DNA from 3 places in the Lysinibacillus pakistanensis genome. Region 1 is predicted to be linked to each of the others. Evidence: predicted binding sites of a transcription regulator. Region 1 holds the regulator's gene; each other region holds the start of a gene.
The links. The regulator LexA, encoded in region 1, represses DNA repair genes until DNA is damaged. The targets are predictions, from matches to a motif close to CGAACATATGTTCG.
Positions count from the first base shown of each region.

Region 2: uvrB (excinuclease ABC subunit UvrB) is a predicted target of LexA. The motif match lies at 2,287-2,300, and genes of this name have one in related genera.
Region 3: parE (DNA topoisomerase IV subunit B) is a predicted target of LexA. The motif match lies at 1,785-1,798, and genes of this name have one in related genera.

Region 1 is NZ_CP126101.1:1,403,256-1,408,140, forward strand. Features, by position in the region: gene QNH24_RS06555 (DUF4303 domain-containing protein) at 1-474, opposite strand, end outside; gene lexA (transcriptional repressor LexA) at 593-1,210, opposite strand; gene yneA (cell division suppressor protein YneA) at 1,372-1,689, shown strand; gene QNH24_RS06570 (YneB family resolvase-like protein) at 1,686-2,351, shown strand; gene QNH24_RS06575 (hypothetical protein) at 2,530-2,994, opposite strand; gene QNH24_RS06580 (GNAT family N-acetyltransferase) at 3,597-4,109, opposite strand; gene QNH24_RS06585 (DUF896 domain-containing protein) at 4,300-4,533, shown strand; gene tkt (transketolase) at 4,660-4,885, shown strand, end outside.
Region 2 is NZ_CP126101.1:841,479-846,363, forward strand. Features, by position in the region: one part of gene prfB (peptide chain release factor 2) at 1-911, shown strand, start outside; gene QNH24_RS03955 (competence protein ComK) at 1,093-1,602, opposite strand; gene QNH24_RS03960 (IDEAL domain-containing protein) at 1,828-2,070, shown strand; gene uvrB (excinuclease ABC subunit UvrB) at 2,374-4,353, shown strand; gene uvrA (excinuclease ABC subunit UvrA) at 4,361-4,885, shown strand, end outside.
Region 3 is NZ_CP126101.1:2,750,973-2,755,857, forward strand. Features, by position in the region: gene parE (DNA topoisomerase IV subunit B) at 1-1,765, opposite strand, end outside; gene plsY (glycerol-3-phosphate 1-O-acyltransferase PlsY) at 2,585-3,187, shown strand; gene QNH24_RS13565 (HesB/YadR/YfhF family protein) at 3,207-3,497, shown strand; gene QNH24_RS13570 (spore germination protein) at 3,645-4,885, shown strand, end outside.

The sequences.
Region 1 (4,885 bases):
TGCAGGGAGTAGGGGGTGATTTGGATTACAGCGCTTTGCTGACGTTAGCTCCAATATTTCATCCTCGTCATCATCAGTCACCGAAATAAAAACAAAAATGCTTTCGTTAATAATGCCCTCCTGTTTCAATTCATACATCGTATCACTCATTGCTTGATGAAGCATCTCTTTATGTTTAACAAATTCCTCGTCTTCGATATGCAATATTGTATCTAATAATTCACGACTAATCTTTTCGAGCATATCCGTCTCATCATAATGTAAATATTCATCCTTTAAAAAGCGATAGTTTTCGGGGTCGTCCTCATAGTTCTGACCAATTTCAATTAGTGATTTTTCTGTTCCGATTGTTAAATAAAGGCTACCACAATCACCATCTGTCACTAAAACAGCCGCATAAATTTGTTCATCGTTTAAGGAGCTATACATTGTCGTATAAGCCTCTTGTACAGCTTGCTTAATTTTTTGTTTCAAATAGATGCACTCCCTATGTAGATCGTATTTTGTTCTATGTCTCAAATTAAGAAAAAGAGGTATATGCTCATCGGGGAACATATCAGCCTCTTAAAATCATCCAAAAATTTTATATTTTTTAGTGCACACGACGATAAAGGCCTACAACTTGTCCTAAAATTGAAACTTGATCGACAATAATTGGCTCCATTGTGGAGTTTTCAGGCTGTAAACGGAAATGATTTTTTTCCTTAAAGAAACGCTTAACCGTTGCTTCATCCTCTTCTGTCATTGCCACGACAATATCCCCATTATCAGCCGTTGATTTTTGCTTTACGATAACTAAATCTCCATCAAGTATACCAGCTTCAATCATGGATTCACCCATAATCTCTAGCATAAATAATTGATCCTCACTTGTCCCATAAGTATCTGGCAGCGGGAAATACTCTTCGATATTTTCAATAGCTGTAATTGGAGAACCTGCTGTTACCTTACCCACAAGAGGGACATGAATAACACTTTGCTTTTGGATCGAATCTTCTGGCTCCAATATTTCAATGGCACGTGGCTTTGTTGGGTCACGGCGGATAAAGCCCTTTTGTTCTAAACGAGCTAAATGTCCATGAACTGTTGAGCTTGAAGCAAGTCCAACTGCTTCGCCAATTTCACGTACAGATGGTGGATACCCCTTTGCGCGTACTTCTTCTTTAATAAAGGCTAAAATGTCTTCTTGTCTTTTCGAAACTTTTTTCATGATTGCTCACCTCTTTTTTCTTTTATTTCTACTTATTAGATAGTATAGCAGAATGCGAACACTTATGCAAACATAGGTTCGAAAAGTGTTTGACAAAAACATTTGTTCGCACTATTATAAGAACATACATTCCGAACAAACATTCTAGAAAAGAGGTTATAATGATGAATTGGTTAAAGAAAAATCCGCATATCTCCATTTTATTAGGGGCTTGCTTACTGTTTACAGGATACCTTTACATAACAGATCCTGGTGAGGTGACTTACAAGGAAATACAGGTCGAGCATGGCGATAGCCTATGGTCGTTAGCAGAGCAATACCGTGGTAAAATGAGTAAGGAAGACTGGATTAAATTAGTAAAGACAGAAAATGAATTACCAGATGTTCAAATTATTGCAGGTAAATCATTAGTCATTCCAGTGGTGGGAAACCAAGCCAATCCCATAAACTCTATTGAAATTGCGAGAAATGAACCATGATAAATAAACAACAATCGGCTGTAATCTATTGCCGTGTGAGTACAGAAAAAGAGACACAAAGTTCCTCGCTCGAGCGTCAGCAGGAAGAATTAACGCGCTATGCCAAGGAGCAGGGCTACAATATAAAGGGCATTTTTTTAGATCAGCATAGTGGCTATGATGTGGAGCGAGATGGCTTACTCGAAATGCTTGATTTCATTAAAGAAGAGAAAATTCATGCATTATTTGTGCAGGATGAAACTCGCTTAGGACGTGGGAATGCCAGAATGGCTGTGCTGCATTTATTGCAAAAAACAGAAACAGATGTTTTCTCCATGCGGGATGCAGGACCTGTACAATTAAATGAAATGGATACGATGCTGCTAGAAATATTAGCGATCGTAGAGGAATATCAGCGTAGAATCCATAATGCTAAAATACGGCGTGGTATGCGTCGAGCTGTGGAAAAGGGTTATAGACCTGAAAATAATTTATCGAATCGTGGAAATCCGAATGGGCAGGAGCGAAAGGAAGTCCCGATAGAGGAAATTATTAAGCTTCGAAACAAAGGCTTTACATTCGAGGAAATTGCCATGACGCTTCGAGGCTTAGGCTTTGATGTCAGCAAGGCAACAGTACATCGAAGGTATCGGGAGCATCAGGAAAAGGTAATAGGTGAATAGTGGAAGGTCAGTGGGAGTTTTGTCATCCCACTGATGAAAGAGAAGAGCATGATTAATACAAGCTCTCAATTATCACATTATCGGGTGGTTTAAATGGATTTTCTTGAAATGCTTTGTATAGTTAATTATACAGACATTGATTGGAACCGCATAATGACACAAAAAAGCACCCATTCAACTAAATAGGTGCTTTTTTCATAAATGTTAAATTGGTATCATGTGATTTTATAGATGTTTCTTTACTTTCTAAAAAGTGGTGTACTCTACTTCCAAACTCGACATAGGAATTATTTACTTGTGAAACATTTTGGTTTTGAAATGTTTGGTTGCTGTTACCAGTTATAAATATTGGCACAATACATAATGTACAACTCCCATCATCTTCAATCATAGAGCCACATAGCGAGCAATACTTGTCTTCAAGCTCACCTGTTTGATTAACTTTGTCCTCCAAAAGCTGTAATTCCAATGAAGACTTCAAATCGTTAGGATTAGTTATTGCTAATGATTTTTTTTCCAAAAAATCATTAAATACTGTTGCAAATAAAGAGGTCTTTATTGGAACAGTAACTACATCATTATTCATTTTACTATTTGTAAAAATATTAAATGTATTGAAATTATTAATGTTTATAAAATCCACCTCATATTCCGCACCAATGAAGAAAATTTCATGTATTTTTATTCCATGGTATCATTTTTGGTAAAAAACTTGTTTTTCTGAAAACATCAATCCAATAACTTACATTCTCATCTACTCGTAATGAGAGTCTGTTAAGGACATATATAATCCTAGCTTCTTTTGTTTTTTAAGGAATTGTACAAAACCTTAGTTATATAATAATACATTGCGTTAGACAAATAAATGGTAAATTAGTTATTTATTTGTTAATTAATCATATGATTTCACTTTTATACATTTTTATAGGTAAATTTTTGCCCTCATATTGTTCAGTGAATAGCTCTAATAATTGACGATAATATTCTATAGAAGAAGATATGAATATCTCGAGAAATGAAACAATGAACGAATTAAACAAAAACTGGCTGGCATGAGTCCAGTAAAATACCGAACGTATGCCAGCCAATTAACTGCATAATAAAAACTCTAACTTTAAGGGGTCCCAAAAGACTTCTAGGCATTTAGTATATTAAATTTGTGTACAACTCCACTATTATCTTTATTGGCAAATTGTTAGAAGTCACTATAATATTCACTTTGCTTGATTGTAACAGCAATATTTGCTATACCCACTCCTCACCTAAAACAGCATAATAGTATTCATCCCACCATTCATCACCATTCGGGATACATTTTTTAAAATATCCTTCACGTCTCATGCCGATTTTCTCCATTACTCGATAGGAGGCAATATTCTCTGGCTGGCACGTTGCGATGATTCGATGAAGATTCATTTCCTTGAACCCGTAGTGTAGTACAGCTTTTGCTGCCTCAGAAGCATAGCCTTTGTTGTAGTATTTCGGATTAAAGACCCAGCCAATTTCATATGTATGGTCGCCAAAATATTGATGAAAAACAATATGACCAATGATCAAATTCTCTTCTATTAAAGTAACTGGAAAGTATTTTGCCTGCTCGCCACTATTGTCTGATACAAATTTCTTAGCCATGTCCTCGTTAAAAACACCTTCAGGAATATACTTCATCACATGGCTATCGGATGTATAGTCATAAACTGCCTGCCAATCGTCCTCCTTAAAATTTCGAATAAGTAATCTATTTGTTTCTATTTTCATGTATTTTCCTCCATGCAAGTAAATTTTTAAAGTCTCTACTATAGTTATACACATCTATTTCCTGAAAGTCATGTAATCTGTGGTATTTTTTACTAAAGTGAAAGGGTTGGTATAACTGCATTTTAAGGGAATACATGCTATACTTTGCATACCAAATACATTAAGATATGTACTGGAAAGGTGTGTAACTATGTTATCAAAGGAAAAAATTAAGCGAATCAATGAACTTTCTGCCAAAGCAAAGAATGGAAAATTATCGGAGGCAGAAGCGAAGGAGCAAACAGCACTTCGTAAAGAGTATTTAGATACATTTAGAGCAACTATGCGTGATACCATTGAAAATGTAAAAGTGGTAGATATAGAAGGAAATGATGTAACACCTGAAAAGGTAAAACAAGCGAAAAAAAATAAATTTCTAAATTAATGTGACACATTTCTTTAAAGTATGTTACAAATGCTAAATAGTATAACAAAAGCATTGTTTTCTTTGACAATGTTGACTAAACTGTAGAAGAACAATATATAGGACGAGAAAGGATGTCACAACAAAATGACTCAACATGCGGATCAACTAGCGATTAATGCTATCCGAACATTGTCAATCGATGCAATTGAAAAAGCAAATTCAGGTCACCCAGGTTTACCGATGGGGGCGGCGCCAATGGCTTATACGCTTTGGACAAAACAACTTCACCATAATCCAGCTAATCCGAAATGGTTTAATCGTGATCGTTTTGTACTTTCTGCAGGTCATGGCTCGATGCTACTGTACAGTT
Region 2 (4,885 bases), 560 kb from region 1:
CAATTGTCAATGAATATAAAGATTTAGTAGAAACACATGAAAATTTAGATATGACGCTAGAGCTTTTACGTGAAGAGCCAGATGAAGATTTGCAAGAAGAGCTAGGCAAAGAGCTAGTAGAATTCCAGCAAAAAATAGGTGATTTTGAGCTACAGCTGTTGTTGAGTGGCCCTTATGATCAAAATAATGCGATTTTGGAGCTTCATCCAGGGGCAGGAGGAACAGAGTCTCAGGACTGGGGATCTATGCTTCTTCGCATGTACACACGTTGGGCAGAAAAACGTGGCTTTAAAGTTGAAACAGTGGATTATTTACCAGGTGATGAGGCAGGTATTAAATCAGTAACATTGTCCATTAAAGGGCATAATGCATATGGATATTTACAGGCTGAAAAAGGAGTCCATCGTCTGGTGCGAATCTCTCCATTCGATTCTTCAGGTCGTCGCCATACATCTTTTGTGTCTTGTGATGTTATGCCTGAATTCGATGACAATATTGAAATCGATATTCGTACAGAGGATTTAAAGATTGATACGTATCGTGCAACAGGTGCAGGTGGTCAGCATATTAATACAACAGACTCAGCTGTCCGTATTACTCACATCCCGACTGGTACAATTGTACAATGTCAGGCTGAGCGCTCACAAATTAAAAACCGTGAAAAAGCGATGACAATGTTAAAAGGAAAATTATATCAATTAGAGCTAGATAAACAACAGGCACAGCTAAATGAAATTCGTGGTGAGCAGAAAGAAATCGGCTGGGGCTCACAAATTCGTTCATATGTATTCCATCCATATTCAATGGTGAAGGATCATCGTACAAATGAAGAAACAGGCAATGTAGGAGCAGTGATGGATGGCGACTTAGATCCATTCATTAATGCATACTTACGTTCGAAAATTGGCTAATCAATTCCCTTCAAGGGCACAGAAACTTTGTGCACCTGAAGGGAATTTTTTTATCTTCATTCATCAAATATTTTTGTATTGAAAGCATAGCGGTAGCGGAGGATACAGAAGACTCCTACCTCTATGTGAATGCAGTTTTGGTTTCTTTTCAAGCGGTGTCCAAAGACCTGCTGTAATTAAATCAGAAAGGCGGATGATATGGGGCATCATGACTAATGCTCTTTCGTTCATTCATGTAATGCTTATAGAGCATGGATGCATTGACAAATTGTTTACTGATAGAAGCATATTGAATAGGTAATTCTATTTGTTTATCGTTTTTAAGTGTGATAATACAGCCTAATTTACTCGGTATAATATTCGAAATGGCGTGAAGTCCAATCCAAATATTATGGATGGAGTTCGGAGAATAAGTTGGTAAAAAGATACATGGGAAACCATAATCAAAGGCTACTACGATTGGTAGTTTATGTTGATTGCCAAAAAAGCGTTTAGCGGAATATTTTGCAGCCTCATAGGTTGTCCCAAGCGAGATACAGGATTTTCGTAGAATGTGCATAGGTTTACGAGTAACGATAAGCTCATTATGTTTATCAATAACCCTTGTGAAGATTTTTGCCCCATGCTGGATAGGTTCCAGTAAATAGGTGTTGAAAGAGATTAAATATCCATTGACATAATTTGTTTGCATAAATGGTGTTCCTCCTTTTCTCTTAATAGCTGTAGTGTAGAGGATAAACTCAAATATTGATAATATAGATAAAATGTAAAACCTATTGATAAATGAAGAAAACATGTAGAGAATTTGCTTCAAATGAACAGAGATTAATGACTAATCCAAGTTATTTTCAGTTCTTATGCATTGCATTTTAAATTCAATTTTCATATAATTTAGAAAAGGATCGAGGTGAGATCGTTGGATAAATATTATTCGTATACAGATTTTCTAAAAGCCGTGGGTCAGTCAAAGAAAGTTGATGAGGCAGAGAAATTATTGAACGAGATTTATTTGGATTTATTTTTAAATCATATCCAGCGTATGCATCGTGAAGAGCAGCTCATGGTTCTGATAGATAGAGCACTCGATGAAAAAGATGAAAAGGCATTTCATCTATACGCACATGAACTAACAGTATTACGCCAAGCAGCAAGTGAATAATATGACGAGCCCGCCCTCCTGAAAATTGGAGGGCGGGATTTTTTTGCGTATAGGTTAGTAAAAGAATTAACTCGTTATTGTATGAGGGGAATCTGTTTAGCTGAAAGGGCTTGAAAACTTGATGAAGCGGCTATTATAAGAGTAGAAAGGTATTCCATAATTTACTTGAAGGATTCATAACAATATCGTTATTTTATCGAAAGAGAAAAGAATTTACAAACATTCGTTCGTTAAATGTTCGAAATTTTAGTGCTGCTATGCTAAAATAAATGTACAAATTGGAAGGAAAGGACGGGGGCGTGTGTGCAAGTATTTGATTTACAAGCGCCATATCAGCCTAATGGGGATCAACCACAGGCAATCGCGGAATTAGTGGAGGGTGTACGTGCGGGGAAACGTCATCAAACATTACTTGGTGCAACAGGAACAGGAAAAACGTTTACTATCTCTAACGTTATTCAGCAGATTAAAAAACCGACACTGATTATGGCACACAATAAAACACTGGCAGGTCAATTGTATAGTGAATTTAAAGAATTCTTCCCGAATAATGCTGTAGAATACTTTGTCAGCTATTATGATTATTATCAGCCAGAGGCCTATGTTCCACAAACTGATACTTATATTGAAAAAGATTCAAGTATCAATGATGAAATCGATAAATTACGTCACTCTGCCACATCTGCATTATTTGAGCGTGATGATGTTATTATTATTGCTTCTGTATCCTGTATTTATGGTTTAGGTTCTCCAGAGGAATATCGTGAAATGGTAGTTTCGATTCGGACAGGCATGGAAATTGAACGCAATCAGTTACTACGCAAGCTAGTAGATGTTCAATATGAACGCAATGATGTTAGCTTTACTCGCGGAACGTTCCGAGTACGTGGAGATGTGGTGGAAATATTCCCAGCATCCCGAGATGAGCATTGTATTCGCGTGGAGTTTTTCGGTGATGAAATCGATCGTATTCGTGAAGTGGATGCGTTAACAGGGGAGATTTTATCAGATCGAGATCATGTCGCTATTTTCCCAGCATCCCACTTCGTTACACGAGAAGAAAAAATGCGGAAAGCCATTGAAAATATTGAAAAAGAGTTAGAAGAACGACTAGCGCTTTTACGTGCCGAGGATAAATTATTAGAGGCTCAGCGTTTAGAGCAACGCACTCGCTATGATTTAGAAATGATGCGTGAAATGGGCTTTTGCTCAGGAATCGAAAATTATTCACGTCACCTAACATTACGTGAGGCAGGAGCGACTCCTTATACCCTGCTCGATTATTTTCCAGATGATTTTTTACTGGTTGTTGACGAAAGTCACGTTACACTGCCACAAGTTCGGGGAATGTACAATGGTGACCAGGCACGTAAAGGTGTGTTAGTCGAGCATGGCTTCCGTTTGCCGTCAGCGCTTGATAATCGCCCATTACGTTTTGAGGAATATGAAAAACGAGTTCATCAAGCTATTTATGTATCGGCAACACCTGGTCCCTATGAGCTTGAACATTCTCCAGAAATGGTGGAACAAATTATACGTCCAACTGGGCTGCTAGATCCGCTAATTGATGTGCGACCAATTGAAGGACAAATTGACGATTTGATTGATGAAATTCAAGACCGCATTACGCGTGATGAACGAGTACTTGTAACAACCTTAACGAAAAAAATGTCAGAGGATTTAACAGCCTATTTGAAGGAAATGGGTTTAAAGGTGGAATATCTGCATTCAGAAATTAAGACGCTCGAGCGTATTGAAATTATTCGTGAGCTACGTAAAGGGACTTATGATGTGTTAATTGGTATTAACCTTTTAAGAGAGGGGCTAGATATTCCGGAGGTGTCACTAGTAGCAATTTTAGATGCTGACAAGGAAGGATTTTTACGCTCAGAACGCTCATTAATTCAAACGATTGGACGTGCTGCACGAAATGCCAATGGTCATGTTATTATGTACGCTGACAATATAACAGACTCTATGAAAAAGGCGATTGAGGAAACGAAGCGTCGTCGAACATTACAGATGGCGTATAACGAAGAACATGGTATTACACCGAAAACGATTGTAAAGAAAATACCTGATGTGATACGTGCGACACAAGTTGCCGAAGAAGAGGAATCCTATGTAACAAAGGCAACAAAAGGCAAAAAGCTGACAAAGGTGGAGAAGGAGCAATTATTAGCTTCACTAGAAGTAGAAATGAAGGAAGCAGCAAAAGCCCTGGATTTCGAGCGTGCTGCAGAGCTTCGCGATACAATATTTGAATTGAAGGCAGAAGGGTGAATGACTTGTGAAAAATACTGAAATCGTCGTGCAAGGCGCACGAGCACATAATTTAAAAAATATTAATGTCACAATTCCACGAGATCAATTAGTTGTATTAACAGGTTTATCAGGCTCAGGGAAATCATCATTAGCATTTGATACGATTTATGCTGAAGGACAACGCCGTTATGTAGAGTCACTTTCTGCCTATGCCCGTCAATTTCTTGGTCAAATGGACAAACCTGATGTTGATGCGATAGAGGGATTATCTCCTGCTATTTCAATTGATCAAAAAACAACGAGCCGTAACCCCCGTTCAACAGTTGGAACGGTAACGGAAATTTATGATTATTTGCGTTTACTTTATGCTCGTATTGGCAAGCCGATTTGTCCAAATCATGGCATTGAAATTACTTCCCAAACGATTGAGCAAATGGTCGATCGCTTAATAACGTATCCAGAACGAACAAAGATGCAGCTTCTTGCGCCAATGGTATCTGGACGTAAAGGGACGCATGTAAAGCTATTGGAAGATTTAAAAAAGCAAGGC
Region 3 (4,885 bases), 1.3 Mb from region 1:
GCTGGTCTGCATTCATCTCACCAAGACCTTTATAGCGCTGTAGTATGTAACCCTTTCCAACTTTTTTGATGGCATTCTGTAAATCATTTTCAGTCCAAGCATATTCAATCACTTCTTTTTTACCAGTGCCCTTAGAAATTTTATACAGTGGTGGTAAGGCAATAAAGACCTTGCCTGCTTCAATTAATGGACGCATGTAACGGTAGAAAAACGTTAATAGCAACACTTGAATATGTGCACCATCTGTATCGGCATCGGTCATAATAACGACTTTATCATAGGCTGAATCTTCAACAGAGAAATCTGTACCAACACCTGCACCAATAGCATGAATAATCGTTGAAATTTCCTCATTTTTCATGATGTCCTGTAGCTTGGCTTTTTCCGTATTAATGACTTTACCGCGCAAAGGTAATATTGCTTGGAATGTACGATCACGCCCTTGCTTTGCTGAGCCTCCAGCAGAATCTCCTTCGACTAAATATAGCTCGTTTTTCGCTGCATTGCGAGATTGTGCGGGCGTTAATTTTCCTGAAAGGATGGTACTGGCCTTTTTGTTCTTTTTGCCATTTCGTGCATCTTCACGTGCTTTACGAGCCGCTTCACGAACTTGCTGTGCACGAATAGCTTTACGCACAAGGGATGCAGATAGCTCAGCATTTTCCTCTAGTACATATAAAATTTGCTCAGAGACCACACTATCTACGGCAGAACGAGCCTCACTCGTTCCTAGCTTGCCTTTTGTTTGACCCTCAAATTGTAGTAAATGTTCAGGAATACGTACAGACACAATTGCTGCTAGACCCTCACGAATATCTGTCCCTTCAAGGTTTTTATCTTTATCTTTTAACAGACCTATCTTTCTTGCGTATTCATTAAATACACGTGTTAATGCTGCTTTTGCGCCTGTTTCATGTGTGCCGCCATCACGTGTACGAACATTGTTAACAAAAGACAGAATTGTTTCTGAATAGCCATCGTTATATTGGAATGCAAATTCTACTTCAATATCATCCTGAATCCCTTCCACATATTTGACAGGATGAAGAACGTCTTTCTCCTCATTCAAATACGCAACGAAAGCTTCAATGCCGTTCTCATAAAAGAACACATCACCTTTGCCTTCCTCGCGTTCATCAATTAACTCAATTTTTAAGCCCTTCAATAAAAATGCTGACTCACGTAAACGTTCTGCAAGTGTATCATAATTAAACTTTGTAACAGAGAAAATCTTGTCATCTGGTAGAAAATGGACTAGAGTACCTGTCTGTTTCGTACTGCCGATTTCTTCAAGTGTCGTAACTGGATGACCACCATTTTCAAAACGTTGGCAATATTTCTTACCGTCGCGATGTATGGTTACCTCTAAAAATGTTGATAACGCATTAACGACAGAAGAACCTACGCCATGTAAACCGCCACTTGTTTTATAGCCGCCTTGTCCAAATTTGCCACCAGCATGTAAAACCGTAAAAATAATTTCAGGTGTTGGCTTTCCCATCTTATGCATACCAGTAGGCATTCCACGACCGAAGTCTCGCACGCTAATACTTTGATCTTTATGAATCTTGACAATAATATGAGAACCAAAGCCAGCCAATGCTTCATCCACCGCATTATCCACGATTTCATACACGAGGTGATGAAGACCACGGCCATCTGTAGAACCGATATACATGCCGGGTCTCTTTCGTACCGCTTCTAATCCTTCTAATACTTGTATAGCGTCATCATTATAGACGCTTGGTGACTGTTTATTCGTCAAAAAATTCCCCTCCAAAAAACAAACGCATGTTCTATTTATCTTCTCTTCCTAATAATAATAGCATTTCCTGTCAATAGCTAGCGACAGGCCCAATAAAATTTTTTATTCCTCACAGCTTCTTCGTTTTTAAAAGTAATTATCCGCATTGTCATAAGCTGTTATATTCCCTTGACGCAAGGACCTAAGCTTTTGTTGCATAAATCGATTATGCCACAGCGTAATGACATCCAAATTTCTCCATAATCAAGCTCCTCTTAAAAAATCATCCGCTACATACGCCCCTTAAGGGTAAAAGTTGTCTGTATCTGAGGCTAAGCTTTCGATACAAGAACATTACCGCTTCAAGATAAGACATCGAATGACTAATAACCGATTATAAACTTTCAGCTAAAACAAAGATAGCTCGTGAAGGTTTTCAATTCTTCATGCAGAAGCATTTGATAGCCACTTGAATAAGAGTGGATATGTATGAACAACTAAGTGGGTATCTTCTGTCTGACTGATGATTTATACTAGCATTTCCATGAAATTTAAGATAGACTTCTATTCTACCAAAGGAAAGGATGATTGACAAAATTGCCATTTTACCTATATTTTTAGAAAAGGATTGTCTTGATGTTAGGATACTCGTGTCAAATAGCCTAACCTCAATCATTATACATATCGAAACCCTTGAAAAAATAGTTATCTTTTGTATTGAATTCAAGGAACGTCATGAAATCTCCTTCATGCCGTTGTAGATTATCAAGAAAAAGTGTAAAATACTTGTTACAAACTATTAGTACCAAGTGATGAATTACCAATGAAAGGAGTCCAACTATGGTAAATGGACTTATTATTTTATGTGCTTATCTAATTGGCTCTATACCTTCTGGATTATGGATAGGCAAAATTTTTTATAAAACTGACATTCGTGAACATGGTAGTGGTAATCTGGGTGCCACGAATACCTTCCGTATCTTAGGAAAAACAGCAGGAATTGTCGTAACCATTATGGATGTCTTAAAAGGGACAGCGGCTGTATTGTTAGTAGCACTACCGATATTTTCCGAAGTCTCCATACACTCGTTAATTCTTGGACTTATAGCGGTTATTGGTCATATGTTCCCTATTTTTGCAAGCTTCCGCGGAGGGAAGGCCGTAGCGACATCCGCTGGCGTTCTCTTAGGATATACATGGCCATTATTTGTCTTACTTTTTATTACGTTCATTGTAATGTTAAAAGTCACAAAGATTGTAAGTTTAACATCCATGATTGCCGCTTTAGTAGCACTTATTTATTCAATCGTTTATTATTTTGTTACAGGTGATTTTGCGTTAAGCATTTTAGTCGCATGTTTATTCACCTTTATTATTTATCGTCACCGCGCAAACATTGGCCGCATTAAAAATGGGACCGAGCCAAAGGTGAAATGGCTGTAGCAAAGAGAGGAGCATTCTAATGAATATTGCACTAACAGATGAAGCCCTACATTGGTTTAAACGAGAAATGGAAGTAGAAACAGGCGATACCATTCGTTTTTATGCAAGATACGGAGGTTCCAGTCCATTTCATGAAGGCTTTTCTCTTGGTATGACTCGTGAGGAACCAATCGAGATTGGTGTTAAAACAGTGATTGATGGAGTTACCTACTATATTGATGAAAAAGATGTATGGTTTTTTAATAACCATAACCTACATGTAGATATTGATGCTACAAACGATGAATTAAAATATGACTATCGTAAATAAAGCCGTGTTTCCTTTCGTTTCTACGAGGGGAACACGGCTTTTTCATTTCCCCAACAATTAAATAGAATAATTTCCTACCTTTGTTTATCTATCCTGAAATTTGTCCATTCTATTGGTAGTGAATGCACACTTGGAGGAGGAAAGTAAATGTCCGTTTCAAAAAGTACAGATGCCTCCCAACCAAATTCCAACAATGAACTCCTATATAGTTCACTTTCGAGCAATGTCAAACTGATTCGAAACACACTTGGAAATAGTAATGATTTGGTTATCCGAGAAATACTGATTGGAAAAGCTGACAAGCATACAATCGCAATTGTTTATATGGATGGCTTATCTGATAAAACAACCATTTCGGATACTGTTATTGATAAGCTCATGCACGATATGGTTGAAGCAAATGGCTCAGAAACAGATATAGAAGCTATTCATCAATATATAAGAGAATCTTGTTTGACAGTCGGTGACGCAAATAATATTTCTCATTTCTCTGCACTATATACCGAAATTTTAAATGGCAATACAGTCATTTTATTAAATGGATGTACTATTGGTATCGTGACAAGTACAAAAGGTGCAAAAGATCGAGAGGTTACAGAACCATCAACAGAATCTGTAATTAGAGGTCCCAGGGAATCCTTTACTGAAACGTTACGCACAAACACAGCCCTTATCCGCCGAAAAATAAAAAGTCCTAATCTTTGGATAAAATCTCGTGTGGTTGGAGAGGTAACGCAAACAGATGTAGCTGTTATGTATATAAATGGCATTGCAAATGACAAAATAGTGGCAGAGGTTCTAGCACGCATAGATCGTATTAACATTGACGGCATTCTAGAAAGTGGCTATATTGAGGATTTTATTCAAGATTCTAGATTCACATTGTTTCCAACAATCTATAATTCTGAACGACCTGATGTTATTGCTGGAGAATTGTTAGACGGGAAAATTGCTATTTTAGTGGATGGTACACCCTTTGTGTTGGTGGTACCCGCTTTATTTACTTCCTTTTTACAATCTGCGGAGGATTACTATCAAAATTGGATCATCAGCTCTCTTATTCGGTTATTAAGATTTTTAGGAATAAGCCTAGCATTGGTGGCACCGTCACTCTATGTAGCTATTACCACCTTTCATCAAGAAATGCTTCCAACCGCTATGCTTATTAGTATTGCCTCCCAACGAGAAGGCGTTCCCTTCCCTGCAGTGGTTGAAGCACTTATTATGGAGGTTGCCTTTGAGGTGTTACGAGAAGCAGGTCTTCGTATGCCAAGAACCATTGGACCTGCTGTATCCATTGTGGGAACCTTAGTCATTGGTCAGGCAGCCGTTGAAGCAGGAATTGTATCGGCTGTAATGGTAATTATAGTATCTTTAACCGCGATTTG